Regions from separate parts of the Clostridium sp. DFI.1.208 genome, predicted to be linked through region 2. Evidence: a T-box and tRNA genes for the amino acid it is inferred to sense, from the RefSeq annotation. Region 2 holds a T-box; the other holds one or more tRNA genes.
What was found. A T-box is a leader RNA that pairs with one kind of tRNA and senses whether it is charged. The one in region 2 lies ahead of trpS (tryptophan--tRNA ligase), so its partner is inferred to be a tRNA-Trp.
Positions count from the first base shown of each region.

Region 1: it has a tRNA-Trp gene. The T-box ahead of trpS (tryptophan--tRNA ligase) is inferred to sense a tRNA for this amino acid. The anticodon was not compared.

Region 1 covers NZ_JANGCA010000021.1:56,645-72,567, forward strand. The annotation lists gene NE665_RS12305 (TMEM165/GDT1 family protein) at 217-870, opposite strand; gene NE665_RS12310 (M42 family metallopeptidase) at 974-1,996, opposite strand; gene pyrR (bifunctional pyr operon transcriptional regulator/uracil phosphoribosyltransferase PyrR) at 2,006-2,521, opposite strand; gene NE665_RS12320 (hypothetical protein) at 2,546-4,039, opposite strand; gene NE665_RS12325 (SNF2 helicase associated domain-containing protein) at 4,792-8,025, opposite strand; gene NE665_RS12330 (hypothetical protein) at 8,203-8,634, shown strand; gene abc-f (ribosomal protection-like ABC-F family protein) at 9,086-10,711, shown strand; gene NE665_RS12340 (hypothetical protein) at 10,855-11,040, shown strand; gene NE665_RS12345 (hypothetical protein) at 11,428-11,736, shown strand; gene NE665_RS12350 (low molecular weight protein-tyrosine-phosphatase) at 11,986-12,444, shown strand; gene NE665_RS12355 (DNA-formamidopyrimidine glycosylase family protein) at 12,752-13,573, opposite strand; tRNA gene NE665_RS12360 (tRNA-Trp) at 13,688-13,761, opposite strand; gene NE665_RS12365 (GGDEF domain-containing protein) at 14,726-15,841, opposite strand.
Region 2 covers NZ_JANGCA010000019.1:68,865-84,787, reverse strand. The annotation lists partial or broken rRNA gene NE665_RS11665 (16S ribosomal RNA) at 1-207, opposite strand, end outside; gene spx (transcriptional regulator Spx) at 597-1,028, opposite strand; T-box leader at 1,152-1,373, shown strand; gene trpS (tryptophan--tRNA ligase) at 1,407-2,393, shown strand; gene NE665_RS11650 (AAA family ATPase) at 2,712-3,425, shown strand; gene NE665_RS11645 (GNAT family N-acetyltransferase) at 3,475-3,960, shown strand; gene NE665_RS11640 (ASCH domain-containing protein) at 3,965-4,417, shown strand; gene NE665_RS11635 (undecaprenyl-diphosphate phosphatase) at 4,542-5,414, opposite strand; gene murD (UDP-N-acetylmuramoyl-L-alanine--D-glutamate ligase) at 5,569-6,882, opposite strand; gene mraY (phospho-N-acetylmuramoyl-pentapeptide-transferase) at 6,884-7,846, opposite strand; gene NE665_RS11620 (UDP-N-acetylmuramoyl-L-alanyl-D-glutamate--2,6-diaminopimelate ligase) at 7,837-9,261, opposite strand; gene NE665_RS11615 (penicillin-binding transpeptidase domain-containing protein) at 9,245-11,164, opposite strand; gene NE665_RS11610 (MerR family transcriptional regulator) at 11,395-12,312, shown strand; gene NE665_RS11605 (hypothetical protein) at 12,844-13,080, shown strand; gene NE665_RS11600 (ABC transporter permease) at 13,670-15,574, opposite strand; gene NE665_RS11595 (ABC transporter ATP-binding protein) at 15,576-15,923, opposite strand, start outside.

The DNA of each region.
Region 1 (15,923 bases), on a different contig from region 2:
TTTCCTCCTTTAGACAATACCCATATTATATCCCATCTATACAGGAAATGCACAGTTTTACAAAGCTTATTTCAGGAAACCACACAGACAGACAGAGGATAGGATAAAACAGGCATCCCTTCTGCAAAGAAAACGCAGGGATACCTGTTGCGATAAAAGCAAACAGTGCTATGGGCAATCAAACAGCGTTCGTGATAAAGCAATGTGCAAGGCATGTTATCCGCGGGAATCCACACGCCGGCGGGAGGCTGTGAAAATAGCGTAGGCGCATAGCATAAGCACTGTGCTGTAGCCGATGAATATTAAATTGTTTCCGGGAATGGCTTCAAACAAGGTAAGCGAGCCAAAGAGGAAAAAGATGAAGGAGCTTCCCACCTTGACCGTATCCTCACGCAGATGAGAGAAAATCAGCTTGCCTGCAAAGATACCGAGAATATTCGCCATAATCAGCCCCAGCGAGGCGCCGAGGAAAATCGGGAAATGCTCGCTCATGTGATCTGCGGCAAGTGCAACGGTTGCTAGCTGCGTTTTATCACCCAGCTCTGCGATAACAAAGGTAAAGGCGATTGACACTACGGGGATTTTTAATGCAAAATGATGCCCTGCCTCTTCCTTGGCACTGCAGCGAAGATTCATCAAACCGAAAAACAGAAACATGGCACTAGCCGCCAGCTTGATCAGACGCATGGGAATCAGATCACCAATCAGATCACCGGCCAATACCGACACACCACTGATGGCAAGGACACCGAGTATCATACCGGCAATTACGGTTTTTACAGAGTAGCGGTTTGTCAGCGCCATAATCATGAGCTGGGTTTTGTCCGCCATCTCCGCCAGAAAAACAAATAGAAATGTATGAAACAGCATAGGTTCACCTCTTTCAACTATATGCAACGGAAGCAGACGGTATGTCGAGTATATAAAAAAAGATTTTCTTCAGAACCGTCAATTCTGAAAAAAATCTGAGATGCTAGGATATATATGCCAGAATCAGCTTCATGGTGTTTTCCACACCGTCATAATGCGTTCGCTCCATACCATGAGATGCATGTACACCCGGACCGATCAGTGCACCGCGTATATCACAGCCGCCGCGCAGGGCTGCACTGACATCACTGCCATACATCGGATATATATCAACTGCATAGCGCAGGTTCTCTTGCTTTGCCAGCTCGATCAGCCGACTGGTCATTTCATAATCATATGGCCCGCTGGAATCCTTTGCACAGATGGATACATCCTGCTCACTGCATGCCAGATCAAGACCGATACATCCCATATCCACAGCGATCAGCTCACTGATGCATTCCGGTATGTGGGACATGCCGTGACCGACCTCCTCATACGTACTCATCATGAAAATGAGATCATATGCAGGGGTTATGCTATGCTCCTTTATATGCTGGAGAACCCCCATCAGGGCACTGGCACTGATTTTGTCATCCAGGAAGCGGGATTTGATAAAACCGCTTTCTGTAATCTGAACCTTTGGGTCGATAGCCACAAAATCACCGTTGCAGATGCCGAGTGCTTCTACATCCTCCTTCGTCTTCACAACCTCGTCGATACGAATTTCCATCTCATCGATTTCACGCTTTCTGGTGGACGCATCCTTATATACATGGGATGCGGGAGAGCAGGAAAGTACAGTACCTGTATAGACGCTTCCATCTCTTGTATGAATGCGGCAGTATTCTCCATCCAGTGTCGGAATAATCGGCCCGCCGATATTGGTCACTGCCAGCATCCCATTGCTTTTGATGGAGCGCACCATCAGTCCCAGAGTGTCGCAGTGCGCACAGAAGCCAATCGTTTTTTCACTGCTGGAGCCCTTCACATAAATCAGAAGATTCCCCTTGTTGTTTCGTTTTGTCTGATAGCCCAGAGCTGCTGCCTCATCGGCTACAAAATCAATCGCCTTTTTTGTATAGCCGGTCGGAGAGTCCGTTCCCAACAGTTTTGAAGCAAAATTCAATACGTATGTCTTATCCATTTGTCTACCTCACTTGCTTATATAAACGCCGTCGTTTCCGTCAATTTCACTGACTCTGACCCGAATGACCTCACTCAGGGAGCTGGGGATATTTTTCCCTATATAGTCAGCGCGAATGGGAAGCTCACGATGCCCGCGGTCCACCAGAACAGCGAGCTGGATTTCCCTGGCTCTTCCATAGTGCATGATCGCATCCATCGCAGCCCGCACGGTTCTTCCCTTGAAGAGTACATCGTCCACTAGAATGACTTTCTTATCCTTTACCGGCAGAGATTCCATTGGCAGGGGATAGGGCTGTTCTCGATCATCCCTCCAATGCGATACATCCAGTGCAAAGCAGGGAACTCTGACATCCTCCACATTGCATATAATATCTGCCAGCCGTCCGGCTAGAATTTCTCCTCTTGTTTTGATACCGATTAAGACAATATCCTCTACACCGCGGTTATGCTCGATGATTTCATGCGATATGCGGATCAGAGAACGTTTTATCTGGAGCGCGTCTATGATTTCCTTTGTTTCCATGTACTACCTCCTGACGTGCAGCTACTATAAGTATAGCGGTTCGTCTTCATTTTCGCAATCATTTCCAAGGATTTCACGCAAAATTGAGGCTGCGTATTCCTCATAGAGCTGCGTATTATTTTCCGCCCTTCTTGTATACAGGACGTAGATTGGAATATCCTGCAAATAGAGGATGGTGAAGAAGTCGCGCAGGAGCGCATCACATACGGGCTTGTTCTGTGCACAGCCAAGAGGATTGATGAAATAGGAGGAAATCAGCTGCCCATTTTTGCGACAGGGACCCTTGCGAAACAGATCCAGGCATTCATCGAGAGTATCCAGTCGGCGATAGCCGTATTCATCGCTGACATTGTCCAGATAGAACAAATGCGTAACCTTGTGAAACTGCAGTGTCTGCATCGGCTGGGTGAGCGGAAGAATCTGATACAGCTCCTGATTTTCCTGTGTGAGAAATATACTGTCGGAAAAGGTGGAAAAAACTGAGGTGATACAGGAATGCGTGATGTTTTTCAAAGCGCCGATTTCTCCCCCTGTACTGACGATTTCCTCATCCAGATAATGCAGGGTTCCATGATCATCGTACACAGGAGCAGCCAGAAGTCCCTTCTGTTCACAGGTACGAAGGCAGGCATCAAGCAGCTCACTTTTCCCGGTTCCGCTTTCTCCTGCGAAAACCAGTCCTTTTTTTGTATTGTTGGCATGTACCTGAAGCATTGAGGCGTGAATCGGCAGGTCGTGCTTCTCCATACAGATTGCGTTGTAAAGCGTCTGCAGCATATCCTTGAGATAACGTATATGATGCATGCGCTGGGTTCCGCTGACCAGACCGATGGTAATCTGATTCGTTTCATCGTAATAATAACAGGCCTGATCTTTCCCTGAGGATAAGGCGAAAATGAGAATAAAGTCCTGTCGCAGGGACAAATTGGTGAGCGGATACAGGGCGGCGAGACAGACCCCCAGCTGAACACACTCGCGGGACAGATAAACAATACCCTTTTTATCCGCAATCGCAATGCTCATTGCAAAAAACGCATTTGCATCCATACTGATGTCACGGTAGATGAAGGAGGAGGCACGTTCTATGGAAATATTTGCGGCATCCGGCTGCTGGAACTGTGGTACATGATGAAGCTGTACCCGGGAAATAAAAGGAATTTGTTCCAGAGGAAGATGGGCATAGGGGTGAGATACCTCACAGACGCTCAGCTGCAGGGTTGCATCAAATCCAAAGGGCTGCATATGCAACAGGCTGCTGTCCATTTGTTTCAGGATGCTCATGCTTTGAAACAGCGAATCCAAAGAGGGATTCAGTGCTGCTTCACTGCTGCAGAGACGAAATTTTGAAAGGCTTGCGGCATATGTCAGAAATTCTAGCAGATAAGGACTGGGATGCGGCTGTGTGGTAAGCAGGGCAAATACTCTTGCTTCCTCAATATCATAAGGATAGGCATCAATCAGACGGCGCAGGTATTGTTCACCATCACAATCCTGCGGAAATAAAAGCTCTTTTTTCATGTTGGGATCACCTGTTTGTAAGCTATGCGAAAAATGTCGAAAAAAGTACAAAAAAGAGGAAACAGAGCATTGCTATGATATCGTCTGCTTGCCGGCTGTATCTATTAACAGGCTGTATACCATGAAAACAGACAGAAACGGATTACAAATGGATTGGTGATTGCAAGAGAAAAGCAGTACACCAAGCCACAGCCTATTATCAAAAACTGCTGATTTCCTTGGTGTATGATGAAGCTATCAAGAGATGAAGGAAGGCGGTTTGTCTTCCTTGTATTTGATAAGGAAGCTGTAGAAGCGAATAACCTGAGATATCTAACGAAAAGGAAACAGAAGAAAGCCTGCTTTTGCTTCCTAGCTAGCAGGATAAGAATTGACATATGCTTCATACGTTATTCCTTTTCTCATGCTTATTCTTCCGCAAACGAGGTGGTTTTGGATGCTGACGGCTTTGACAGGTCCTTTGCGTTACCGTAAGGCAGGGGAAAGAAAAAGACGCAGTACATGGAAAGAGCTTCCAACGATCTGCGTCCTATTATACTATATGGAAGCTTCACACTGCGCTATACAGTGCGGTCAAAAAAGAGAGCGGCTTGAAATTTAGCTGAAATCTAACAAAACGTTTGTTGCGGACTGATAGCTGTCCTTTGGCTCTGCAAGCGTCATTTCATTGCTGATGTATGCAACAACAACGAAATCTCCAGATATACTAGGCTTTCTTCTGTGCATACCTTCACCAAGGGGATATATGAGCATCAAAACAGATTCATTAGCTCCTCCTTGCTCATGCTGGTGATGATTCCCTCATTGTTATGAATGATGGAATCGCTGAGATCCTGCTTCAGACTTTGCAGCTGCATGATTTTTTCCTCGATGGTATCTTTAGCAATCAGCTTAACAACTTGTACATTGTTGTGCTGACCGATGCGGTAGGCCCGATCGGTTGCCTGATTTTGGGCGGATACATTCCACCAAGGGTCAAAGTGGATGACCACCTCCGCACTGGTCAAATTCAATCCGGTACCGCCCGCTTTCAGAGAAATCAGGAAGATGGGGGTATCATCGCTGTTAAAGCTGTTCACCAGCTGCTGCCGCTGCAGCTTCGGTGTGCTTCCCTTCAACAGATAGTAGGGAATGTCCTGACGAACCAGCTCTTTTTCCAGCAGGGATAGAAGCGATGTGAACTGTGAGAACAGCAGAACCTTTTTTCCGGATTCCCGGCAATTTTCAATAAACTCCATGCAGGCACTGATTTTAGCACCAATACCGTTATAATTTTCATACAGAAGACGGGGATCACAGCATAGCTGGCGCAGTCTTGTCAGCATACTGAGAATCATGATCTTACTGTTTGCGAAGCCTTTTTCCTGAAAGCTCTTGTTTAGATCATCCCGTATAAGGGATACATTGGCCATATATAATTTTCTTGTTTCTTCATCAAGCTCAATCAGCATGGTGTTTTCCACCTTTTCCGGCAGCTCCTTGAGGACATCCTTCTTCACACGCCGCAGGATAAACGGCTCAACCATGCGTTTCAGCTCCTTTAGCATCCCCATATCGTTTTCCTTGACGATGGGTAGTTCATATTGCTTCTTGAAATAGGAGTAGGTATACAGATAGCCGGGCATGAGGAAATCAAAGATACTCCACAGCTCTGCCAGAGAATTTTCAATCGGTGTTCCGGTCAGGGCAAACCGATGGCGAGCCTGTATCTGCTTTACGCTGATGGCATTCTTGGTATTGTGGTTCTTGATATATTGAGCTTCATCAATGATCTGATACTGGAAGGTAAGACTCTCGTAGGCCTCGATATCCCGCTTTAAATAATCGTAGGAGGTGATAACGACATCATAGTCCTTACAGCTGCGGATCTGTACCTTGCGCTCATCGCTGGAGCCGCTGATGATGATGCTTGTCAGCGTTTTGGAGAATTTCTCAATTTCACTTTGCCAGTTGAGAATCAGGGAAGACGGGCATACGACCAGCGACAGGGAGTCTTTGCTGTGCAGCCGCTCATCCTCAAGCAGCGTGATGACCTGCAGGGTTTTACCGATTCCCATATCATCCGCCAATATTCCGCTGAAGCCATAGGCAGCCATGGTTTTCATCCAGCGAAAACCGGTTTTCTGATAATTACGCAGCGTTGATTTCAGTGCAGGAGGAACTGCAAAGTCACTGTCCTTCACATTGCGGATCCCGCGAATGATATCCTTGAAGGAGGAATCTCGATCAACCTTGATCATATCGCTATCCTTTAGACTGTTGTCAATATACAGGGAACGATATTTGGGAACCTTGATCACACCGCTGCTGATTTCCTTTTCACTCACATGCATACCATCCAGAATCGCACTGAGCTCCTGAAGTGCACTGTCTTCTATGTTGACAAAGGAGCCGTTTTTCATACGGTAATACTTCTTATTCATACGATAAGAGGCAAGGACCTCCTGCAGCTCATTGACAGGGAAATCGTAGGTATCAAAATTGATTTCCAGCAAATCACTTTCAATGCGGACACCCATGGAGATATTGACACTCTCCTTGATCTGCAGCTTTTTAAATTTATCTGTAGCAAATACCTCGCAGGTGTTGCCCAGCTCCTTTAGCCCCTGATTCAGAAATTCATACATGGCGTCCTGTGAATGCTCGATATAGGCAATGCCTTCCACTGCATCAATTCGGGTCATGTAACGAGTAAAGACAAGCCGTGTCGCAATTTCATCATTGAAATTTCTGGAGGTGGACAGGGCACTTGTGCTGAATGCATTGTATTCCTCATTTCCATAGCAATACATCAGACGTGCGGAAATCACATTGTGCTTCGGCATATCGATATACAGACGGCATTCCAGAGGAAGTGGGGCAAAGGCAGAGATATCCACCCCTCTCAGCGGGATATGCCGGCGGGTATTCATAATGACATTATTATAAAAGGTGGGCATGAGGTCACTGCTTAACAGCAGCGGCTTTTTCTTTTCCAGATATGTCTGCAGCAGACGGCTGCAGGTTTTTGAATAATCGGCATCACAGCGGTACAAAATGTGATCCAGTAACAGATACACATGGCTGCGGCCTTCAAATATGCGATAGTTCAACGAGCTCAAGGCGATTTCATAGGAGTCATCCTCCAGTTTTTTCACCTCCATGGATAGCTTGGGATTCTCATCCAGAAAGCGCATATTGATCAGCATCTTTTCCTTCATACGATGCATGACATCCTCTCCGGCATACAGCTTGAAAAATTCATCGAGCGCATCCGGCGTCATACACAGGTTACGGGCCTGCGGACAACGCTCCAGTGCATGGCGGTTCTGGAAATAGAGGACATCATGCTCATGGCGCAGCATAAAGTCAATCAGCTTTTGACTTTCTTCATCAAAGCTTAAACGGTTATGCAGAAATTCCAGCTCCTTACCATAGCTTTTTTTCACATTATGGCGAATATCATCCAGAAATTGAGCGATATCCTTCACGATATAGCGCTTTGCATTTCCCACCTTCAGCGTCAGTGCCAGAATGGTGCGCTGACGAATTTCCAAAACAGGCTCGATGTGGATCGCCTGCTTCAGATTCATAGCCAGCGAGGAATAGATGATTTGTTCCTCATAAGCATTCATAAGGGAAATGGCATAGCTGTCATGCTGCTGAACTGCGGTATGTGCATCCGTCTCCTTCTGCTTCTTTTCATGCTCCTCATTCAGCTTTATCAAAACAGCCGTACAGTGCTCACAGGACAATGTGTTTTTCCCATGCTGTGGACAGCTGCATAAATATGCGCGTACCGTTACATCATCCTTGTCGATGGACATATTGACTTCCCGGTAGTCCTTTCCATCCTTAATGGTAGCGTTGACCATGATGATTTCCTTGGAAGAAAAATCATCGATATCCAAAGATACGATTCGCTGCTCATCCACCAGTCTTTTCGCTTTTTCATATTGTTCATCACTTCCGGCAAAATCCCGGATTTGTGCATTGGTAAACTCCATACATACACCCCTGCTTTCATCTTATTATTGTACCATCTTTTTCACTTAATTTGTCCTTGTATATGAAATGTTTTTCCATAAAGAACAGATCCGCTACTGTTAAGAGTTTGTAAAGTGCGGGCAGCCGCTTGCATACCGGCGGCGCTTGTGAAAAAATGTGGGGTAGGAGGTGATGCTGTGAAGCTGGTGTATCGATGGATGATCATCGTGTGTATGCTGTTTGTATGCGGCTGTGCCGGCAGCAGTCGGCAACAGGCTGCTGTAGAGCCTGCGTCTGTGCAGAAAATTCAACAGATGACAGAGGAGCAGCGCAGCTTTGCTGTTGTCCTTACGCAGTCCATGTGTTCCTCCTGCAGGGATGTTCGATCCATGCTGTCTGCTTGGAAAGAGAAGCACAGCGGTATCATCTATATGGTAACGCTGGATGAGGCAGTGACAGATAGAGAGAAGGAATTGCTGCAGCAGCTGTTTCCAGATTTCTATGCGACTCCCGGCGTGTATTACATGCGAAAGGGCGCGGCTTCAAGCCGTTTTTGGTCATCAGATTACAAAACCTGTGAGGATGACTTTGCTGCGTGGCTGCAGCTGCAGGAGAAACAGGCGTCGTAATGTAGACATACGAATATGAAAAATACGCTGCACTGCTTGTAGAAGTTGGGGTTACCTGCAGAGTATGCAGCAAAGGCGATGAAAACGGGATATGCTTCAAAGGGAAAAAGAAACATTGTGCGTAAGGAATGGCAGGACGAACATGCTGTCAAGGGCCGTCTTGGAAAAAATGCTTGACGTATGAGAGCCCTATCGTATAATAAAGAGGAATAATAAAGAAAGACAGAGGAACAGCGGCGATGAGAATTTGATAATCTAATTTACAGAAACGTGAAAAACATCAGACATACCGAAGGGTATGTACTGTTTTGCGGATTGTGGATTATATTATCATAGTGTTTTTATCGACCTGTTCTTTTCTTATACTCCGGTGCATGCCATATGCAGGAGATAGATATCGGACATAGATTTTTTATATATGATAATCCACCCGCCCACAGGGAGGGATTCTATGCTATTAGAATTACAGCATGTAATAAAAAGATTTCACGACAGAGAGCTGCTCCATATACCGTTATGGCAGATTCATCAGGGTCAGCGGATTGGGTTGATTGGCGCAAACGGAAGCGGCAAAACCACACTTTTGCGAATATTACAGGGTGCATGTGAGGTTGAGGAGGGCGTTGTGCGCCGCTTTTGTACGCTTTCCTATTTTGAACAGCTGTCACAAGAGGTTTCCTATGGAGATGGAAAGCTGATGAAGGAGCTATCGGTTTCCCGGCTGCAGGCGCAGAAGCATGTCAGTGGTGGGGAACAGCAGAGGCTGCGTTTGTCAAACGTACTGAGCACCGCCTGTCATCTATATCTTCTGGATGAGCCGACAAGCAATCTGGATCAGCAGGGAATTGCATTTGTGAAGAAGGCTCTGCAGAATATGGATACCTTTGTACTGGTTACACATGAGCGCTCCTTACTTCAGGAGGTATGTAATCAGATCATTGAAATAAAGGATGGCAGGCTGCACATATATGAAGGTAATTATGAAAGCTATCTTCAGCAAACAGAGGAAAAGAGAAAATATCTGCAGCATCGCTATGATACGATCGAGAAGCAGCGTCACCAGCTGCAAAAGGCGTATGAACAGAAATTAAAGCAGGCACAAAAGGCGAAGCGAAAGCCGCGCAATGTTTCAAACAGTGAACGAAAAATGCGGGGAAAGGTCGCTTTGCGAAAGTCCAAGGACGGTATTAGTAAGGCGATGTATCGGCAGGCGGATGCGATTGCAAGCCGCATGGAGCATTTGGAACGGGTAGAGGTGATAAAGGAAGAGGAAGCGATTGCGATGGATGTACAGGCTCTGGATTTGCCGAAAGGTAAATGGCTGTTAAAAGCAGAGGGACTGTGTGTTTCCTATGGGGATCACGATGTGCTGAAGGATGTGCGCTTCTTTATGAAAAATCATAGCAGAGTAGCCCTTGTCGGAGAAAACGGCTGTGGTAAAACAACGCTGCTCAATGCGATTGTACAGGGGAATCCGGCAATATGGAAGGCACCGAAGGTGAAAATCGGCAGACTGTTTCAGCAGTTTGAAAATTTGAAGGATGAGCAAAGCGTATATGAGAATGCCATGGCGGACAGTGTGCAATGTGAGGCAATCGTGCGTACTGTTTTAGACCGGCTATTATTTCAGCAGCAGGATTTAAAAAAGCCGGTAGCTGTGTTAAGCGGTGGAGAGCGGATGCGGCTTGGCTTTGCAAAGCTGATGGTTGGTGCCAGCAATCTTCTGCTTCTGGATGAGCCGACCAATTATCTCGATCTTCCTTCCATCCGCTGCATTACAGCACTGCTGCAGCATTATGAGGGGAGTGTTTTGTTTGTATCTCATGATGCGGCATTTATCAGGGAGGTCGCAACTGAGGTATGGGAGCTTCGCGAGCATACGCTTTCCATGCCGCAGGATCGTGTGAAGCAACGCAAAAGTAAGCAGGAGCGGGGGGATCCGGATATAGCGACAAAGCGAATGCTTCTGGATATGCGCAGAAGTGAGATAGCGCTTCAGCTTATGTGCGCGACAGCTGATCGGGAAGCGTTGGAGAAGGAATATGATGAAATATTGGAAAAACTGAAAAATCTGTAGAAAGGGATTTGTCAATCTGCGCATTTCATGATACCATGGACGGTAGCAGGGAGGCCGGATATGAAAGAGAAGCATGGTTTTCGGATACATGAAATTTCACTGCTGTAGCTGCAAATGAAATTCTTTCACGAAGCACGGGTGGTATGGGCTGTCCGATAGATAAGCCACTACTGCATGGCGCCAGAAAAACAGCACGGAATCCGGATATGGATGTGCGTCGCATACCGTATGAAGTTCGTGATGATGCTACACCCGATATGCTGGCAGTCATATCGATCGTCTGTGCACTTGCGCAAGGATACTGTAAAGAAAATCGTGGATTGCCATAAACCCGTGATGTATATAAGCAAGTCATCGGGAACTGTTTCCACAGTGGTGTTTGTGAGCAGGCATATACATCCGGATATCTGACAGTTATTTCTGACTCCGCCGTCTGACAATTTGCCCTTTATGAATGACTGAAATGCTGTGATCTTCCACCTAAGCGCCGATTCCTTTCTGGATGCAGAAGGCATTTGATCAATACGGCCGCAACCTGTACGAGGCGTGCTGCTTCAGCGTGTGAATCATTCTCTGAAGCTGCTCAATGACAGCTGTGGAAGTGTCGTTATTCTGTACTGGGTTGTCAGAGAATATGAGGCGATGATGATATAGAAAGCAGTATAAGCGACAGTAGCATTCGATTACGTAAATGTTAACAAGGAGAAGAATCATACATGGACATACATAATCATAATCTGAATATACATTATTCCATACCGGAAAGCTTATGGAATGAGCTGGTGGTAATGTTTGCACAGCTGCCGCATTATCGAGGCTTCAGTGATGGCTGCCCGCAATGGTATGGCTATGACGGAAAGCTGATTGAGGCTTCGCTGGAGGCAAGTGGTCTGCAGTTTTACGCAGAGCTTCCTCAAAAGGAATGGGATGCGTGGTTTGCGCAGTTTCAGCGCAGAGCAGAGGAAATCCTGGGATATCCCATAGGCGAACCGGAAAACGGATATGCATTTCGGATGTATGACTGAATAGGAAGTTGAAAGCTGATAAAAACCGCAGGAGGAGATTCTTTTGCGGTTTTAGCATATGCAAAAAATATTCGTGATGAAAACAGCACTTGCTAAGCGTGTTTATGATGCTAGGTGTCAATGACAGTAACATCACATATTGCAGTGCCTGGGAGGCATCCCTGATGAAATTGACAGGCATATAATGTCAGCCGGATGGAATAAACCCGTAGTTGCATAAAATACATAGGCATAAGGAGCTGAGAGAGTATGATAAAAATATTATTTGTATGCCACGGCAATATTTGTCGATCCACAATGGCGGAATATGTAATGAAGGATTTGGTGAAAAAAGAAGGAATGCAGGAGCAATTTTATATTTCATCCGCCGGCACAAGCCGCGAAGAAATTGGAAACGGGGTTCATTATGGAACACGCAGTAAATTGCGTGAAGAAGGAATACCGGTAGGAAATCACAGGGCTGTCCAGCTACTTGAATCGGATTATAAAAAATATGATTATCTGATCGGTATGGATGGCGCAAATATGAGAAATATGGAACGTATCGTGCATGGCGATCCAAAGCATAAGCTTTTTCTGCTGCTTGATTTTACAAGCCGTCCGGGGGCGATTGCCGATCCATGGTATTCCGGTGATTTTGATGCTACGTTTACAGATGTGATGGAAGGCTGCAGCGGTCTTCTCAAGTATTTGAAAGCACAGAAGTGAGCTGAGAATCATTGGCAGTGATTTACGTATGAGAAAAAACACGCTTGAAAGTCTGAAGCGCATGCGTGTTTTCATACGATAATAAAGAGAGTGCAGGGAAAACAAAGCGTGCTTCTTGGTTAGGTATAGAATGAACAGCCTTTGTTATAAAAGCTTTATATATTATTTAGGATTGCTTTCGCTCACCTATGATATAGTAAGTACAGCCACTTACCACCTGTATATTGTGGCATATTCATTTAATTCCATAATTCTGGATATGGAATCCTCAAAGAAACCGTCGGTCTGTTAGCAGCTGGCGGCTTTTTCATTTCTGACAGTGTGGACAATAATATATACTTCCACCCAGATAATGCTCTTTCTGAATAGCACCGCCGCATGTCGGGCACCCATCCTTATAATGTCCTGCAGACATCACACAGTGGTATCCCCCTTTTATACCATAAATGCTTTTCTCACTATCCCTGCCGCCTTCCTGCACCATTCGCTGCAGTGTCTGCTTCATTGAGGAAAACAAGGCGTATACTTCATTCTTAGTCAGTGTATTCATTTTTCGTTTCGGATGCAGTCCCGCATAAAACAGGATATCCTGACAGACACCGTTTCCGATTCCGACAAACCTCTGCTTAGTCGCGAGAAAGGCCTTTACACACAGCTTTTCTGTTTCATGATTCAGCTTGCTTAAAAAACAGTCATAGGTGAAGCGCTCATCCAGCACAGAACAGCTTTTTAGCTCTGTCTCATAGTAGGCATCCTGTGATCCTTCCGCCTTTGGAAAAACATGAATTGCCGCATACATAGAGGTTGTAACGTGCAGACAGCTCCCATCTGTAAAAATAAGCAGCAGCTTGCTTTTTTTGAATTGCTGCGGCTGTGCAAACCACCGGATGTTTGCTCCGTCACGAAAGGTTAATATCTCGTCTTGAATCTCCAGCTCTACATAGAAGCTGCGCTCTACTACAGCAGTTACGGCTTTGTTTTTCAGTCGATCGTGATAGGTGTCTGGATTTCCATAATAAAATGTGAATTTGTGATCCGTGAAATTTCCGGACACACTTTGAATGGTTTTTCCAAGTACTTCTCTGCGTAAATCCGCCGCTATTGTTCTTGCTTCGGGAAGCTCAATCATATATATCACCTGTATGAATTGTATCAGAAACTACAGCAGTTGCCTATGCTCCTGCTGAATTTCCCAAAAATGATGAAAAAAAAGACGCTCGAATGAGCATCTGAAGATGTAAACTGGCAGGGGTAGAGAGGATCGAACTCCCATCAGCGGTTTTGGAGACCGTTATACTACCATTGTACTATACCCCTATGTTTTAACGCTTTATTATATTATCACAGAAAAAGATTTATGGCAATAAGAAAATTGTAAAAAATACAGGAATCATGACACCTGATGTTACGATTCACAGCCCTTTGAAACATTGAGAAGGATCAGCATATGAGAGTAAATGAAAATATAGGACCTGCTGCATTAGCCCCATATTCTAATAGTTCATACGTAAATCACATATTTATGAATTGGACTGAATCGTAACCACCTGGCTACTTCGTTTCTCAGGATGCAGTCTCTGCTATATCGGTGGTAATGCACATCGCTTTTCGCGTATTGCGGACATGACTTCTGAAATGCTGAAGAGGTGCAGCATACGGCCCTATGTGAATGATCTCAGAGCACCAGTCATACAAACGGATTTGTTTCGATAATGCATATGCACATCATGTACGTGCCTTTCCACCAGGACAACAGCGAAGAAGTAATACTGCTTTCCAAAGACTGTCATACAGAAATAATCATATGGGCAACACAAAGCTACAATGAGCAAATGAGTTTGCATATACAGGAAAAGGTGATACAATAACCATGCCATCAATCTTCTCTATTTACTCCCGATGGTGCTGCTCTTCACATCCAAAGAGCGGCTTTTTTTGTTTATCTGAACGGAAACGAAAAGCACATTGTTTATGAAATGTAGAGTATATACGGCTCTGTTTAAACATGCACTTAAAACATGTATGCTCCTGCATAGCTGTGTGCAGCTGACAATTCTTATACCATGCAAATATGAATAAACTTTAATATTAGAACGTGCATGCTACTGTATCGCTGTTTGTATCTGACGATTTTCACACCATGCAAATACAATTATTAGATATGCTGGGGTATCGCAGAAAGAGTGGCATAAAAAACAGACCTGTCGAAAAGGTGGTCTGTCATGATCCTGATGTGCCTTGTAAGCATCCTGCAGTCTCTGTATGCGGTGTTGCAAATAATCTAATCCCTTTGATATACAACCACCCGATTCTTACCACTTCGCTTAGCCATGTACAAGGCTTCATCGGCAGCATTGATCATCACTGTGGACGTATGATATTTATTTTTGTAGGCCGCAATACCGGCACTGAAGGTGACCTGATGCTGCTGTATTTCCTCGATTCTCAGATTCTCAAAACGTTGGCGTAAGACATCCATTCTGTTTTCTGCTTGCGAAAGTGTATCATTCGTGAAGAGTACACAGAATTCCTCACCGCCATAACGGGCAGGAATGGTATGCTCGTTTTCCAGCTCCTTCATGATTGTCGCAAGCTCGCGCAGCACACAATCGCCGCGTGTATGACCAAAGGTATCGTTTATGCTTTTGAAATCATCGATGTCCAGAATGGCGAGAACCAGCTCTTGATCACACTCCGCAGCTGTTTCAATTTGCTCCTCCAGTAGCTTGTAAAAGGCATTGTGATTAAACAGCCCCGTCAGGGCATCCATCCGCAGCTGTTCGATCAGCAGCGCCTGTTCCTTATTATAGGCAACAAGCGTGCTGCGTGTTCTCTGTTCATATTGCAGAATGCTGCGCGTAATCAGGTACGCGGCGACCATCAGGATTGCTCCGGCAATGATATCCAGAGTCAAAAACCGCTGATTCTGCGGCTGTGCCAGTGTATAGCTGAGCAGCATACAACCAAGATAACACATACTGTTTAAAACAAAGGCTTTCCTTGTTACCCTTATATCAGCGAAAATTGCACTTAGAAAGATAGGGAGAAGAAAGCTTATAGAGGCGATGCGAACCGCGTTATGTACGATGGAAATCGTCAGACACATAATGGTAAAGGTCATGATGAGCAGGGAATTTTTACTGGCTGCCGATATGCCGGTATGATACTCTGTGTAATGATAAAGACTGACGGCAATCAGATTGATGACGGTAGGAGCTACTATGTATTTCACGCTATAGGTTAGCGGATCATCCCCTTCTGAAATCCAGCCGTTGCAGGCCCAGATAATGCCGATTGCTGCCTCCAACAGAAAAATTAGAAGCAGAATAATCCATGCAGATGTTTCAATCTTTCGGCGAAATTGCTCATAGAGCTCTTTACTTTCTTGCTTCTGCATATCACAGCACGCTCCCTTTTCTATATATCTATATCGTCTTCATTATACATGAAAAAAAGAGTGATGACTATGAGATTTTGGT
Region 2 (15,923 bases):
TACAGAGCATGCGCTCCGTATACCTATCCGGTTTTAGCTACCGTTTCCAGCAGTTATCCCAGACACATGGGCAGGTTACCTACGTGTTACTCACCCGTTCGCCACTAAGTCTCTTTGGAAGCAAGCTTCCTAGAGACTTCGTTCGACTTGCATGTATTAGGCATGCCGCCAGCGTTCATCCTGAGCCAGGATCAAACTCTCCATTTGATTTAGCTCTAACGCATGACTTGCGTTTGAATTTCATTTTAGTTATCGTTATACCGAGAATATTGTTTTCTCAAATAATTGACGTTTCCTGTTCAGTTTTCAAAGACCGAAATTTCTATTTCGTTTGCCGCTGAACTCATCAGCGCTCGTATATAATACAACGAATCATACCCTGTGTCAACGATAAAATGCACTTTTTTTATGTTTTTTTCAATATTATCAATCGTAAACGGTTACATGGTTTGTTTACAGCTATTTCTCTATTATATAGGAGCTTTTCCTTCTCCGTTTATAAAATAAAATAAGACAAAAGGCAATAAAAAGCTGTGACTCCCTGCCTGAAGACAGCCTATCACAGCTCTGTTTTATGCTTCTATTGTATAAAGCTCTTATGCTTCCTCGCGAACCCTGCCGCAGATCGGATAGTTTGCACAGTTTGGATTGCATGCCTGCTGTGCAGTAAGCCGCAGCTTAGCAGGAACAAGTGCCGTGATTTCATCATCATCATATCCGACAACAAAGCTCTTCTCATTGATCATAATCGGGCGCTTCAGGATAGATGGATTTTTCTGTATAATATCCACCAGCTCCTTGATTGAGATGTCATCCAAATCTCTATGCAGCTCCTGAAATGCCTTGGAACGCGTGGATATAATATCCTCCGTACCATTTTCTGTTCTCTGCAGAAGGTATTTGATTTCATCCTCCTTCAGCAGTGTTGTAAAAATATTCTTTTCAATGTATTTCATATCATTGTCTTTTAACCATTGTTTTGCTTTTCTACAGCTAGCACACCCAGGCGAAGTATATAAAATAATCATCTTCTCTGCCTCCTTCACATATATCTATTATAATTCATTGTATTTTAATAGGAAAGCAATTTTTGCATATTTTGCTTTTTTCCTTGTTTTTCATATTTGATAATAGTATGATAATAAGGAATCAGAAATGCAGAGAAGAAGATATAGTAGTTTTACTGCCGTTCCTTGTCAGAGAGCTGACATATGGTGCAAGTCAGCAGGAGCCTGTAAAATGAATTGGGTCTTTGGAGCATGTTCCTGCGGGAACCGTAGAAGCCTTTAACGTTACAGGCAAGTGATTCCATTGTGCAAAAAAGTAAGGCAATGGAATAAGTCGGGTGGTACCACGCTGTCAGCGTCCCTACATGGTACTTTTTTTATTTTATGGAGGTGTTATATATGAAAAGAATGCTGAGCGGCATCAAACCAACCGGGCGTTTAACACTCGGAAACTATATTGGGGCCATACGGAATTTCGTAGCCTACCAGGATGATTACGAAATGTATGTCTTCATTGCGAATATGCATGCAATCACAGTTCCTCAGGAGCGTGCAGAGCTGAAAAAGAATACCAAGGATATCATCGCCCTGTACCTTGCGGCCGGACTGGATCCGGAAAAGGCAACCATCTTTTTACAGAGTGATGTGCATGAGCATGCAGAGCTGGGATGGATCATGACCTGCAATTCCTATATGGGAGAGCTGCAGCGCATGACACAGTATAAGGATAAAACGGCAAAGGGTGAAACCGGTATAACCGCAGGGCTGTTTACGTATCCGTCTTTGATGGCTGCGGATATTCTGTTATATGATGCGGATTATGTTCCGGTTGGTCTGGATCAGAAGCAGCACGTCGAGCTGACAAGAAATCTGGCAGAGCGCTTTAACAACCGCTACGGTGATACCTTCGTCATTCCGGAACCGCTTGTCAGCAAGATCGGTGCGAAAATTTATTCCCTGCAGGATCCGACAAAGAAAATGTCCAAATCCGAAGAGAATCCAAAGGGTACCATTGACCTGCTGGATGAACCGGCAGTTGCACGTAAGAAAATCATGTCTGCTGTGACCGATTCTCTGGGTATCATTCAGTATGATCCTGAAAAGCAGCCGGGTATTTCCAACCTCCTGACAATTTTGTCCTCTTTAAGTGGAGAAAGCATGGAAAGCATTGTAGCGCGCTATGCAGGCAAGGGCTATGGTGATTTCAAAAAGGAAGTCGGTGCCGCAGTCTTTGATTTTTTAAGTGAGCTGCAGGTGAAGTACAAGGAAATCCTATCCAGCGGACAGGTGGAAAAGGTGATTACCGCTGGAAATGAAAAGGCCAGACTTTCTGCACACAGGAAGCTGATGAAGGTGAAGAAGAAGATTGGCTTCCAGCTATTCTAGCGAATTGCAATTGTCTGTCGCTTTGTAGAGAATTCCATTGGTATAGAAGCATTATGAGTACGCAGAATGCAATTCATCTCATAATGCTTTTCTTATTCCTCAGCTTTCCTACAGCTCGTATCCTCATGTCTCTGCTAGTTGCAGCGCATGTGTATTAGCATACAGCCACTGCTAACAGCATGCTTCCTTCAAACATGCGTACACAGCCTCCAGCTGACAAATCAAGAATTTTCATGACACCTTTTCAGCAATGCGCAGTCGTGGTTTCCCTGCTTATGCTTTTATGATATGATACTCTTATTGATCGGGGGTGTTGAAATGCACAATTTATTTTTGCGCAGTGTTTCTATCGACTGGAACAGGGTGACGGATTACACGCAGAATATTGCGGCTCTGCATACCTTTGCTTCACTGGAGTTTCGTAATCAGATCACGTTTTTCACCGGGGAAAACGGGTCTGGAAAGTCCACGCTGCTGGAAGCAATCGCCATTGCATATGGATGTAAACCGGAAGGAGGTACAAAAAACTACCGATTCCATACGATGGATACCCACTCGACGCTCTATGAGGGAATCCATATGATCCGTGGTCCTTATTTACCAGCCTGCTCTTATTTTTTACGGGCGGAGAGCTTCTATAATGTAGCGACAAGGGCGGAGGAGTATTATGCGACCTATCAGGGAAAGCGGCTGCATGCCTGTTCTCATGGTGAGAGTATTCTATCCTTTATCCAAAGCTTTCGGGACGCCGGCTTGTTTCTGCTGGATGAGCCGGAGGCTGCATTGTCCCCACAGCGCCTGCTGGCCCTGCTGATACAGCTGTCCACGATGGCGAAGGGGGGATCACAGTTTCTCATTGCAACACACTCCCCGATTTTGCTTGGTATTCCGCAGGCACAGATTTTAAGCTTTGATGATGGAATCATCGAAGAAATCACCTATGAGCAGACCGCGTCCTATCAGATTACCGAAATGTTTATCAATAACCGTGAGTATATGCTCGACAAGCTGTTACGAAAGGATGCGGAATAAAAGCGATGTATACCATACCAGCTGCTACCATACAGCAAAGGAGATTTTGATGATAACACTACGCAAGGTTGACAGCCGCAATATCTGGTCCATTATTCGGCTAAAGGTGCATGATGAACAGCAAAGCTTTGTGGCTACCAATACAGAGAGCATCCTGCAGGCATATACGACCATCACAGAAGGTGGTGTCGCTTTGCCGTTTGGCATCTACGATGAGGAAAATCTGATTGGCTTTGTCATGTTTGGCTATGGACGACAGGAAGAAAGTGATCCACCAATCGCACAGAATAATTATTCCATTTGGCGGTTTATGATCGATAAAGCCTGGCAGGGAAAAGGACTTGGGAAGCAGGCGCTGCAGACTGCCATCGATTTTGTAAAAACGATGCCCTGTGGGAAAGCAGCGTTCTTGTGGCTTTCCTACGAGGCAGAAAACACAGGGGCCCGTGCCTTATATTATGCAGCAGGCTTTCGTGAAAATAACGAATTGTGTGACGGTGAAACCGTAGCCGTTTTGCGGTTGAAGGAAGCATAGCTGGATGGAAATACAAAAATTTTGGGAATCCTTTCTAAAAGAGGCTGGACTTCCCCTTTCTACCACGTATCAGGAAGCCTTTCATTTTGAGCTGACACAAGCGCTTGCGGACCATCTGCTAAAGCTGGTGCTCACGAATAAAAAAAGAGCGACTGCAAGCAGCCTCTATGCATATGAAATACAGCAGGAACGAATACCGCAGGTCAATGACTTCAGTATTCTTACCGACTGGGCAGGTACTCCCTTCTGTGTGATCAAAACCACAGCCATTACGATTCTTCCCTTTAAAAGGATACCCTTTGCGCTGTGTATGCGGGAGGGTGAGGACGATACGCTGGAATCGTGGCAAAAAGGTCATCGTGCCTTTTTCACAAAGGAAGGAAATGCCTTGGGTTATTCGTTTTGTGAGGATATGCCGGTTGTATTCGAGGATTTTGAGGTTGTCTACAGACGATAAAAAAAGGATGCATCTTTTTGAGTATGCATCCTTTTCTGTGTCCGAGTCATGACGCTGTTCATGCTAGAGAGAAAGCACGAGCTGGATGTCAGCATCAAATATACCATCCTTGTATCCGATTGCATCAGATTGCACTTAAGTTCAGTACGCCGAGGAAATAACAGATCAACACTGCGACACCTACGACGATACGGTAATATCCAAAGATTTTGAAATCATGGTTACGGATATAATTCATCAAGAAGCGGATCGCAAACATGGATACGATAAATGCGATGATGCTTGCGACAACAAGCAGTGCAATATCCCCTCCGCTCATTGATAAGCCATAGTGCAGGAAGTATTTTATGAATTTCAAGCCGCTGGCTCCGGCCATGGCAGGAATTGCCATAAAGAAAGAAAATTCACTGGCCGCAAAACGGGAGCAGCCCAGAATGGAAGCCCCTAAAATGGTAGCACCACTTCGTGAGGTTCCGGGAACCAAAGCCGCAATCAGCTGAAACAGACCAATCAGAAAGGCCGTCTGATAGGTGATTTCTCCCACCTTGCGATATTTCGGATGATGCTTGGTGCTTTCCAGCACGATAAAGCCGATACCAAATACAATCAGAGCAATCGCCACAACAATGGCATTGTTCATATACTTTTCAACATAGTCATTCAGAAAGATACCGATGATACCCGGAATGGACGCTACCAGCACATGAAACCATAAATCCCATGTGGAGCGCTTCTCACTGATGGATTTTCTTGGTGAAAATGGATTCAGCTTATGAAAATACAGGACACAGACAGCCAGTATGGATCCCAGCTGAATCACGACCAGAAACAATCCCCAAAATGCAAATTCTGCGGTATCCGGCTTTGCCAGCGATGAGCTCATCGGGAAAAAGCTGTTAAACAGAATCATATGTCCGGTGCTACTGACAGGAAGCCACTCCGTGATTCCCTGAATGATACCGAGCAGAACCGCTTTTATCATATCAAATAGAAACATAATGTAATCTCCTTTTTTCATTCCCTACCATTGTAAACCACACGGAGGTAAAGCACAACCTTTCCCCTAGAAAAAACGATAACAATTCTGTAAGAAAAGGGCTTTTTCAGCGCTGCAGCAGCTGCGAACGTTTACATAAGCTTGTTTTTCAGACCTATGCCTGCAGCCACTTAGTTACCATTTCCTTGAACAGGGTTCCGCGCACCTCATAATTGGGAAACTGGTCATAGCTGGAGCATGCCGGTGACAGCAGTACGATATCCTGCGCCTTACTGTGCGCGATTGCCACATCCAGTGCCTCCTGCATGGTTTCCACAACCTGAACCCGGGAGAAGATATTCTGAAACTGCCATCCGGTTTCCCCAAAGGCCACACACAGCTTGACGCGTTCATCATACTGCTTCAAATCCGCAAAGCTGATGCCCTTGTCATGTCCGCCGGCAAGCAGAATGATGTTGTTATCAAAGGAGTTCAACGCCGCCATAACCGCATGCGTATTGGTTGCCTTGGAGTCATTGTAAAATTTTACACCGTTTTTCTCGCCGATATATTCCAGACGATGCTCCACCGGTGAAAAGGCGGCAATCGCCTTTTGAATATCAGAAACGGATACACCAAGCTTATAGGCCATACAGGATGCAATCATGGCATTGGACAGATTATAGTCGCCGACGACATGAAAGTTTTTTTCTTCAAACAGGAGAAGCTCCCGCAGATATACTGCACCGTCTTTTCGATACAGGTCAACATCCTGCCGTGTCAGCGAGAAATCAATCACGGTACATGGGATATGCTGCGCATACTGCATGACGGTTTCATCATCCACATTGCGCAGGAACCAGTCATCCTTTGCACAGTTCTCATAAATGCGCATCTTGCTTTCGTAATAGGATTCCACACTCGACATATAGTCCAGATGATCCGGTGCGAGATTGCACACGACGCTGACACTCGGCGCAAAGTGTTCAATGCCCAGCAGCTGAAAGTTGCTCAGCTCCAAAGCGACATCCTTTTCCTGCGTTTCATAGGCGAGTGCAAGCTCACTCAGCGGCCAGCCAATGTTGCCTGCCACGATTGCCTTTTGATTGTATTTCAGCATTTCATACAGCATGGTGGTAATGGTGGTTTTCCCATTCGTCCCCGTTACAGCACCATATTTGAATTTTGTCGCATACCGGTAGCCGATTTCCACCTCTGTTAAAATTTTCACCTTGTGCTCCACAAAATAGCGTACAAAGGGAACCGTATATTTAATACCCGGATTTTTCACGACAAAGGCGTAGTCCTCGCGCTTTAATTCCTCCGGGTGTCCTTTTTCAAACACATGGATGTCAAGAGCTTGCAGCTCTTTTCGCTCCGGTATGGCATTCATATCTGTAATCGTAACATCATAAGCATGCCGCTGTAACAGCTTTGCGACAGCAACGCCGCTTTTCGCGGCTCCAATCACTAAGACACGTTCCTTCATATTACATCACCCCCAGCCATAAACCGATGGCAGCAAGCACAACCCCAATGCTCCAGAACATCAGCACAACCTGTGTCTCCTTCATACCGCCCAGTTCAAAATGATGATGCAGCGGTGCCATGCGGAAGACCCTTTTCTTTGTCGCTTTATAGCTGGTTACCTGAATCACGACAGACAGCAGCTCCATAACAAAGACACCGCCAATCACCACCAGCAGCAGCTCCTGCTTTAAAATCATGGCGCTTGCCGCAAGCAGACCGCCAATGGCCAAAGAGCCAGTATCGCCCATAAAGATTTTAGCCGGATGCACGTTAAAGCGCAGATACCCGAGCAAAGATCCGCAGACTGCCAGCAGCAGCATCGCCAAATCCTTATTTTCCTGCAGCAGGGCAAATATCACGAACGGTGCGATGGCAATGATGGAGGTTCCTGCACACAGGCCATCCAGACCATCCGTCAGATTGACTGCATTGGATTCACAGGTGAACATAAAGAAAATCAATACAAAATACAAAATGCCAAGCTCGAGTGAGATATGCACAACGGGAAGAATCAGCGTCGTTTCCGCAATGGAGCGGTAAAACAGATAAAACACGACCGCCAGGACGGATTGCATCAGAAACTTCACAGATGGTTTCAGACCGTCATTGTTCTTTTTTACGACAATCAGGAAATCATCAATGAATCCGATGAGAGCATAGCCCAGATAAGCAAGTACACAAATCAGCATCTCTCCTGAGAAAAAAGCCTTGTAGTCCAGAACCAGCATGACGATGATGGGCACAATGACAAAGACAAGCCCCCCCATGGTCGGTGTTCCCGTTTTCGCCATATGACTCTGCGGTCCTTCCTTGCGAATGCTCTGTCCGAATTTAATTTTATGTAGAAACGGAATGAGCAGCGGCATCACCACCAGGGTTGCCACCAAGCTGATTCCGAATGCGAGCAGATATTTTATTTCCAAAGTAGTTCCTCCTTAGCTAGACGTTCCTTAACGCAGGACCGATCAGAAAAGGGATATTCCTGTCCGAAGGCCGTAATGGTTTCCTCGCTCCCTTTTCCAGCGATTATTATTATATCACTATTTTGCGCTACTTTGATAGTATGTTTTATCGCAAAGTAGCGATTTTCAAATACTGCTGCGTTGGGAAAGCTCTCACATTTCATGTCGGCAAGGATACGGTCTACACTTTCCCCTCTTGGATTATCGCTTGTGAAGACTGCAAGATCACTGTATTTTGCTGCGATGGCTGCCATTGCCGGTCGTTTCCTACGATCGCGTTCTCCGCCACATCCCAGAATCGTCAGGATACGTCCCTTTTTCACGGAATTGGCAAAAAGCAGAAGCTCCTCCACTGCCGCCGCAGTATGTGCATAGTCAATCCAGATCGTAAACCCGCTGACCTCCATAACCTCCATCCGCCCGCTGACAGGCAGCAGCTTCTCACAATCCTTACGCAGACGCTCATAGGAAAAGCCCAGCCGGTGAACAACGACGATTGCCTCTGCCAGATTGTATACGTTCACCATCCCCAGTAAGCGCGCATGAAAATCATAGCCCTGCAAACGAAAGGACAGATCTCGTTCACTCAGCGATACATCACACAGCGGAAAATGAGCAGCCTGCATACCGATACTGATACAGGCATGCTGTGCAAGGTTGACCAGCTCCTGCATATAGCTTACATCACTGTTGTACAGAATGGTACCCTGCGGCTTCAGATACCGACGCAGCTTGAATTTCGTATAGCGGTAATGCACACGGCTCAAATGGTAGTCCAGATGATCCTGTGTGATATTGGTATACACGATATCGTCAAAATGCAGAAAGCTGATACGATTTTGATCAATGGCGTGCGAGCTGACCTCCATAACGACATGCGTGATCTGCTCTTTGTGCGCTCTTCTGAAATAATTGGCAAGCTGAAAGCAGCCCGGTGTCGTGTTGTGAATTTCAATGATTTCATTCGGATAGCGGACACTCCCGGTACCGATTTGCAGAACCCGACAGCCCTCCATGATCAGCAGCTGGGAGATAATACTGGCAACGCTTGTTTTTCCATTGGTTCCCGTGATACCGATCACATGCAGATTTGCACACAAATCTCCGTAGTACAGCTCCAGCAAGGTTTGTGTAATGCGCTCCACATGCGGTGTGTAGTAGACATTCTCCTGCTTCAGCTGCTGGTCGCACAGCACCACGGCCCCCTTGTCCAGCGCCTCCTGCAAAAATGCCGCTCCATCATAGGCACTTCCCTTGCGGCAGACAAAGAGCCAGTCCTTTTCCAAATCACGGGTATCGTCACTGATTCCCTGCAGGCTGCGGTCATCCTCACAGTAGATATGCAGCAACGCGAACAACTCATTTAACCTTATCATTTCCAAGATAAATCCAAACCTCCCCTCCCTCAGCACTGAGTGTGGTGCCTGCTTCGGGCATCTGCTCCATCACCGTATCGCCGCTGCCGATAAAGGTAAAGGTGACGCCCTCCTGTGACACATCCTTTTTCTTCTTTCCTCTGAAATCCTGCACCTTGATATTTTCCGTTTCCGGCCAGACCAGCTTTTTCGGAATCTGTTCCTCTGCTTTTTTCACACCGAGATAGGGCAGGATATCCTCATAGCACGCTTTTGCGACCGGCGCAATGACCGTTCCACCGTACAGCACGTCATTCTGCGGACTGTCTGCCGCAATATACAGCACGATTTGCGGATCATCAATCGGTGCCGCACTCAGAAAGGACAAAATATAGTTGCTGGTGGAATAGACACCGTTTTCCGCAATTTGCGCCGTCCCTGTTTTTCCACCGATTTTATAGCCCTCGGTATATGCCGGCTTGCCACCGCCGTTTGCGACAACACTCTCCAGTGCATAGCGCATCTTCTTACTCGTATCCTCACTGATCACCTTACGTTTTGCCGTCGGCTTATATTCCAGGATTGCATCATGTGTAATCGGGTCATTGATGCTTTTGGTGATATATGGTGTATACAGTGTACCGCCGTTGATGATGGCAGAAAAGGCGGTAACCAGCTGAATCGGTGTGACGCTCAAGCCCTGTCCAAACGCTACCGTTGCCTGCTCCAGCTCGCCCATCGCACTTTTTTTAAACATGATTCCCTTGCTTTCTCCGGGCAGGTCAATGCCCGTCTTTTCACCAAAGCCGAATTTCTTCACAAAGTCATATTCATTGTCCAGTCCCATGCGCCTTGATATTTCCACAAAGCCCGGGTTGGAGGAATTTTCCAGCACCTGCAAAAAGGTCTGCTGCCCGTGACCGCCCGCCTTCCAGGATTTGATGCGGGCACCTCCGACCATTTCATAGCCGCGGTCGTAATACGTATCCTTAAACATATCAAACAGCTTCAGCTCCAATGCAGAGGCGAAGGTTACAGATTTAAAGGTGGAACCGGGCTCATAGCTCTTCCAGATCGGCAGATTGCGATTATATACATCACTGGAATAATCCTTATAATGATTCGGATCGAAGTCAGGCTTACTGACCATGGCTAGAATCTCCCCGGTATTCGGATTCATCGCCAGAGCAAGTGCGGATTTCGGCTTATAGCGCTTGACCAGATTGTTCAGCTCTCGCTCCACGATATCCTGAATATTGGAATCAATGGTCAGCTGTACATCCATTCCTCTGCCCGGTGCCTCATAGCTTTCCTTATATAATTCAACATTATGACCCTTGGCATCAAATGGTATATTCAACGCACCGCTTTTCGCAGACAAAATATCATTATACTGCAGCTCCAGACCTGCCAGTCCCTGATTATCAATACCGGTAAATCCAAGCACCTGTGCAAGATAGTTATTATTGGGATAGTTACGCAGGGAATCCTGTACCAGATAAACACCGGGTAAATCCATCGCCTCCAGCTTGCGCGCCTTATCATCGCTGATCAGACGTCCCTCCGGCTGCAGCTTCTGGGTACTGACATGCTTGGTTATGGTAGACAGAATCTTTTTCTTATCCGCCTGTAATACATCCGCCAGCTGCTGTGCAGTCTTATCGGCATCCTGTATCTGGGCAGGCACGACCATAACCGATGTACTTGGAATATCATGTGCCAGAACATTTCCGTTCTTATCCAGAATCGAGCCACGTAGACCCGCTACGGTAAAATCACGCTCCCACAGGCTCAGGGCTTTTTCCATAATATCGGTATGATGAAAGATCTGTTCATAACCGAGCTTGCCCAGTATACAGCAAAAAATAAGAATACAGCATAGAAAGATAGTGGATATTCTCGTTTTGACCTTTCCGCGTATCATACCAGATCACCTCAATCCATCGTATGAATTGCCGTCCGATTTTATGATGGAAATCATGCAGCAAGCCTCTGTTCCTTCCTTACGGTTCCCCTTTTGCAGCAGTGCTTTGTAAATAATTTTATTTTTGGTTGACTCTCACGCTGCGTGATACTGTATGATAAAGAGGAGGATAGGGGGAGCATTGGCGCGCAAAGGAAAAGGAAGCATGTAGCAAAGATGGGAGTGATATCATGAAAACAGTAAAAGAGGTCGCAGCGCTGACAGGCATCAGTGTCAGGACCCTGCAATATTATGATGAGATCGGCGTATTCAAACCAACGGCACTCACAGAAGCAGGCTATCGCCTATACGATGAGGAAGCATTGAAAACCCTGCAGCAGATTCTGCTCTTTCGGGAGCTGGATTTTCCGCTGAAGGAAATCAAAAGCATTATGACACAGAAGGAATACAATCAGGCAGAAGCATTTCAGAAGCAGAAGGCTCTGCTGATCAAGCGGCGGGATCGGCTGAATCGCCTGTTGACGCTGCTTGATAAATTAGAGAAGGGAGAATCCTGTATGGAATTTGAAGATTTTAAGCTGCAAAGCTACCTGCAGCTGCTGGAGCAATTCAAAGCTGAGCATACCGAGGAAATTATGCAGCAGTGGGGCAGCATTGCCGCCTTTGATGAAATCATCGCCCGTTTGCGCGAGCATGATGCGGATATTGCAAAAACCGCTGTCGAATATTATGGAAGCATTGCAGCGTTTACCGACGCCATGAAGTACAATCTGGAGCATTTTTCAGAGAATATGGAAAAGCTGGAGCATATCAAGCAGCAGGATTATGTAAAGCGCAATCAACAGCTCATGGAGGAGCTGCTGCAGGATGTTGGGCGGGATCCCGCATCCACACAGGTACAGCAGATTATTTATGAAATGCAGCATCTGATACCAAAGGAAGAAGCCTGTGACAGCAGTCCGGGCATGCAGCATCAAAAGCTGCTGATTGACAGCTACCTGCATAATGAAGCATTGATACAGCAGATGGATCAGCGCTATGGCAAGGGGGCATCCAGCTTCATGGGAAAAGCATTGCGCATTTATTTTGATAAGGAAGCTGCGGCAAAGGATAAAGACAAAGAAACAGCGAACGAGAATAGCAAATGAATGCAGGAAAAAACACAGGGAATCAAAAAGCCCTGTGTTTTTTATGAATCACGTATTCCCCAACCGTATGCAGGAAATAATTGTAGCCAATTTTATTTCCGATGCAGCTTTCCTGCCCACTTGCAGACTAACCGCAAGCTACAAACGACGGTAACAACATCAGGAACATCACAGCTACTGGAAGAACAAAAAAATGTGTGGGAAATATTCAAATGGTGTACATATGCTGAATAAAAGGAAGAAAGCTTGTTACGGAAGTGGGAGGGTATACGAAGCATTACCCGGCAGTATTGTATACATTGTATTGCAATGGCAGAACCGGCATTGAAGCAAAGCTCTTGCAGTATAAGAAAAAGAATAAATTAGCGCTATCGCTTGTTTTTATGATATGATATAGGTGAGAAAAGAACTATTTCAAGGAGGCGCAATTATGAAAAAAAACAGCATCTATCACCTGTTGCTAATGGCGATCACTGTATTTGCTCCAAATGAAAAATATACTTATATATTCAACTTAAAATAAACTTAAACGTGAAAATTCATAAACAAGCGCCGCAAAGAAAAACGCCAGAAGCTGAAAAGGAAGAACAAGAGAAACTAATAAAAGAAAAATTTACGGAGGAGGAGGTAGCAGAGCTGTTAAAGGAAGGATTTACCATCGAACAAATAGCATATGTGGCAAAAGATAAAATCAAAGGTGATAAACAATGCAGAATCATCGGTATAATTTTTGATATCCTTACATGGGTGATTCCAGATTTTAAATAAGCGAAGGCAAGATAACCGCATATGACATGCCGGTGTATCGCTTCAATGATGGTGATGCAAGAGTGTTCGTCAAAAAAAGCGTGTACAGTATTCCATTAAGTATCCCTGCGAGCATTTAGATATCTGTTATTTTAGGAAGCTATGTAAGCTTCCTTTTTGCGTGCAAGAAGAAACGTAGAGCGATACTGTTATTCGCTCTACGTTTATCTTTACGATACTTCTTATATAAGGATAGGCTTCAAAAGGTATATGGCATCCTATAGGAGGCCGGTAAACGGTCAGGATATCACACACGGAAAAGCACTCCGGTATAAGGAATCATACTTCAGTTGGTTGAAAGATAGCGACCTTGTAAGCTTACACATAATTCTTTACTTTCAAATACATGCAGCGTTTTCTATCTCTGTTGAAGCTGCCCGATTTGAGATTGAAAAGAAGCCTTGTATATGCTTTATGACGCATAGGCTATTATTTATTTTCGTGCTCAGAATAGATCTAGACTATCATATTATGCATTCTGTACATGCAGCATGCATTTCCTCTCTATGCTTTTTTGTATACCGTACCTGCTGTATTTTTATGCTTATCCTTACCTCTGCTTATCATCCGCAAGTCCGCAGCGTTTTTCATACATCTGTACAGAACCAAAATACAGTATCAGATCGAACAGGAAGACAACCGCCAGTGTTAAAAGATTGATCGGCAGCAGTGTGTTTGTGCGCATAACCCGTTCAATGGCATGAATGATGAACACACTGGATATTGCAGTCAGCAGCAGGGGCATGATATAGGTGAAGCCCAGTTCCCTGTGAATGGCTTTTTTCATATCTTTATTCGATATGCCGATATTTTTCAGAATCTGACAACGACCATAATCATCATCCGCATCATTGCAGGTTTTCATGAAGATCACGCCACCGCAGGATACAATGAAAACTAGAAACATGAAGACGCAGGCAGCGTACATAACACGGATAAATGCCAGATCATCATTTTCGGGATCAACACCCATAGCTGAAATCTGTCCATCGCTCAGCGGTGCCAATGTCTTGCGAAGCTCTTTGATATTGACAGCGGTATCCAGCTGTACCATTTGCATATGCATATATTGCGTTTTTTCATCGATAACAGCCATATAGTCCTCATCATTCAGAATGATAAAATTCATATTGTTTTGCATGATTCCAAAATAATACTCCTCACTCTTTTCCTGAATACGAATAGAGCGTTGAGGAAAGGGAACGATATCCTCATCCTCGTTCGCCATGGAAATCAGATATTTCTTTGATAGACGAAGACCGTTTCCCGGTTTCGGCTCCTTGGCAAGCACCTGTTTATGAATGCTTTTACAATATGTCTCATAGTCTGTATAGGAAAGTACCATATCTGTATAGACCAGATGGTTTTCATCCTCATAGGTATAAGGAAAGCCCTGCAGCTCTGCCTGATACTCCATGGTTCCATAAGCCGCCGCTGCTTTGTTAAGGTCTTCTGTCGGAATGGGCTGTGCACTGAGCAGAATGTAGGAGAATTGTCCTTCCCCTGCCACCATGGCATCATAACGCTGCTTAAAAGCCAGCCCTGCACTCAGCGCACTGACGGAGCACAGCATCATAATGGTTACAATGGCATAGGTACGATAATTTTTCTTTACGCGAAATACCAGATTGCTGATCCATAAAGTCCGCTGCTTTCGATATAGAAAGTCTTTTTTCATTGATAGCTGCTGTAGAAGATAGGGAAACAGCGAGCGATACAGGCCATACACACCGACAATGACCAGAACAACAGCAAGCAGCATATAGCTGAAGCTGTCCATTTCCCCAATCTGCATAGCACAAAGATAACCGCCAATCAGCAGAATGGAAGAAAGCAGAGAGGAAAGCAATGCACGAAGCCCTGTAGCTCTTACCACCTCGCGCTGACGGGTTGCCTCCAGCATATCCCTGATGCTCGTCTTTACGATGGAAAGATATCCTTTTATAGCAAGAAGCAGATATAGAATGAGAAAGGCTGCGGCACATTGCAGAGCGGATCCGAAGGAAAAGCGCATAGAGATATCCGCTTCCATACCACTCAGCTGAAAAAACAGCATGGCAAACAGCTTAAAGAACACAGCACCTGCACAAATACCAAGCAAGAGAGCACTCAGCGCTGCCAACAGCATTTCCAGCGTATACATACGGGAGATTTCTCTTTGATCCAGCCCCATGAAAATAAAGGTTCCCATTTCCTTCTTCCGTAAATTCAAAAACACGTTGGTCGCATACCAGATAAAGCAAAAGACGAAGAACAGCAGTACGACAATCATAGAAATCAGAATCATATCACTGAATTCCTGATTCTTTTTCCCCATGATTTCCAGCAGTCCGGAGTCCATCAAGGCAAGAAAATCATACAGGATAAAGGCGCAGAAGGAAAGAGACAGAATATAGGACAGATAAAACCGGATATTGCGTTTGAAATTCGCAATACTCAGACGCAGTATCTGCATATCAGTCACCTCCCATGGAAGCGAGCAGCTGCAGGATGCGCTCATAGAATATGGAACGCTTTGCGTCCGCATGTAGCGTTGTAAATATCTCTCCGTCCTTCAGCATATACACCTTTCGGGCATAGCTGGCACTGAAGGCATCGTGTGTGACCATCAGAATCGTCGCATTGCGCTCCTCATTGATTGTCTTCAGGCTGCATAATAGCTCACGGCTGCTTTTGGAATCCAGTGCACCTGTCGGTTCATCCGCAAACACAATGCGGGGATTGCGAATCAGTGCACGTGCAGCGGCTCCACGCTGCTTTTGGCCTCCGCTTAGCTGATGCGGATACTTTTTCAGATGCTCCTC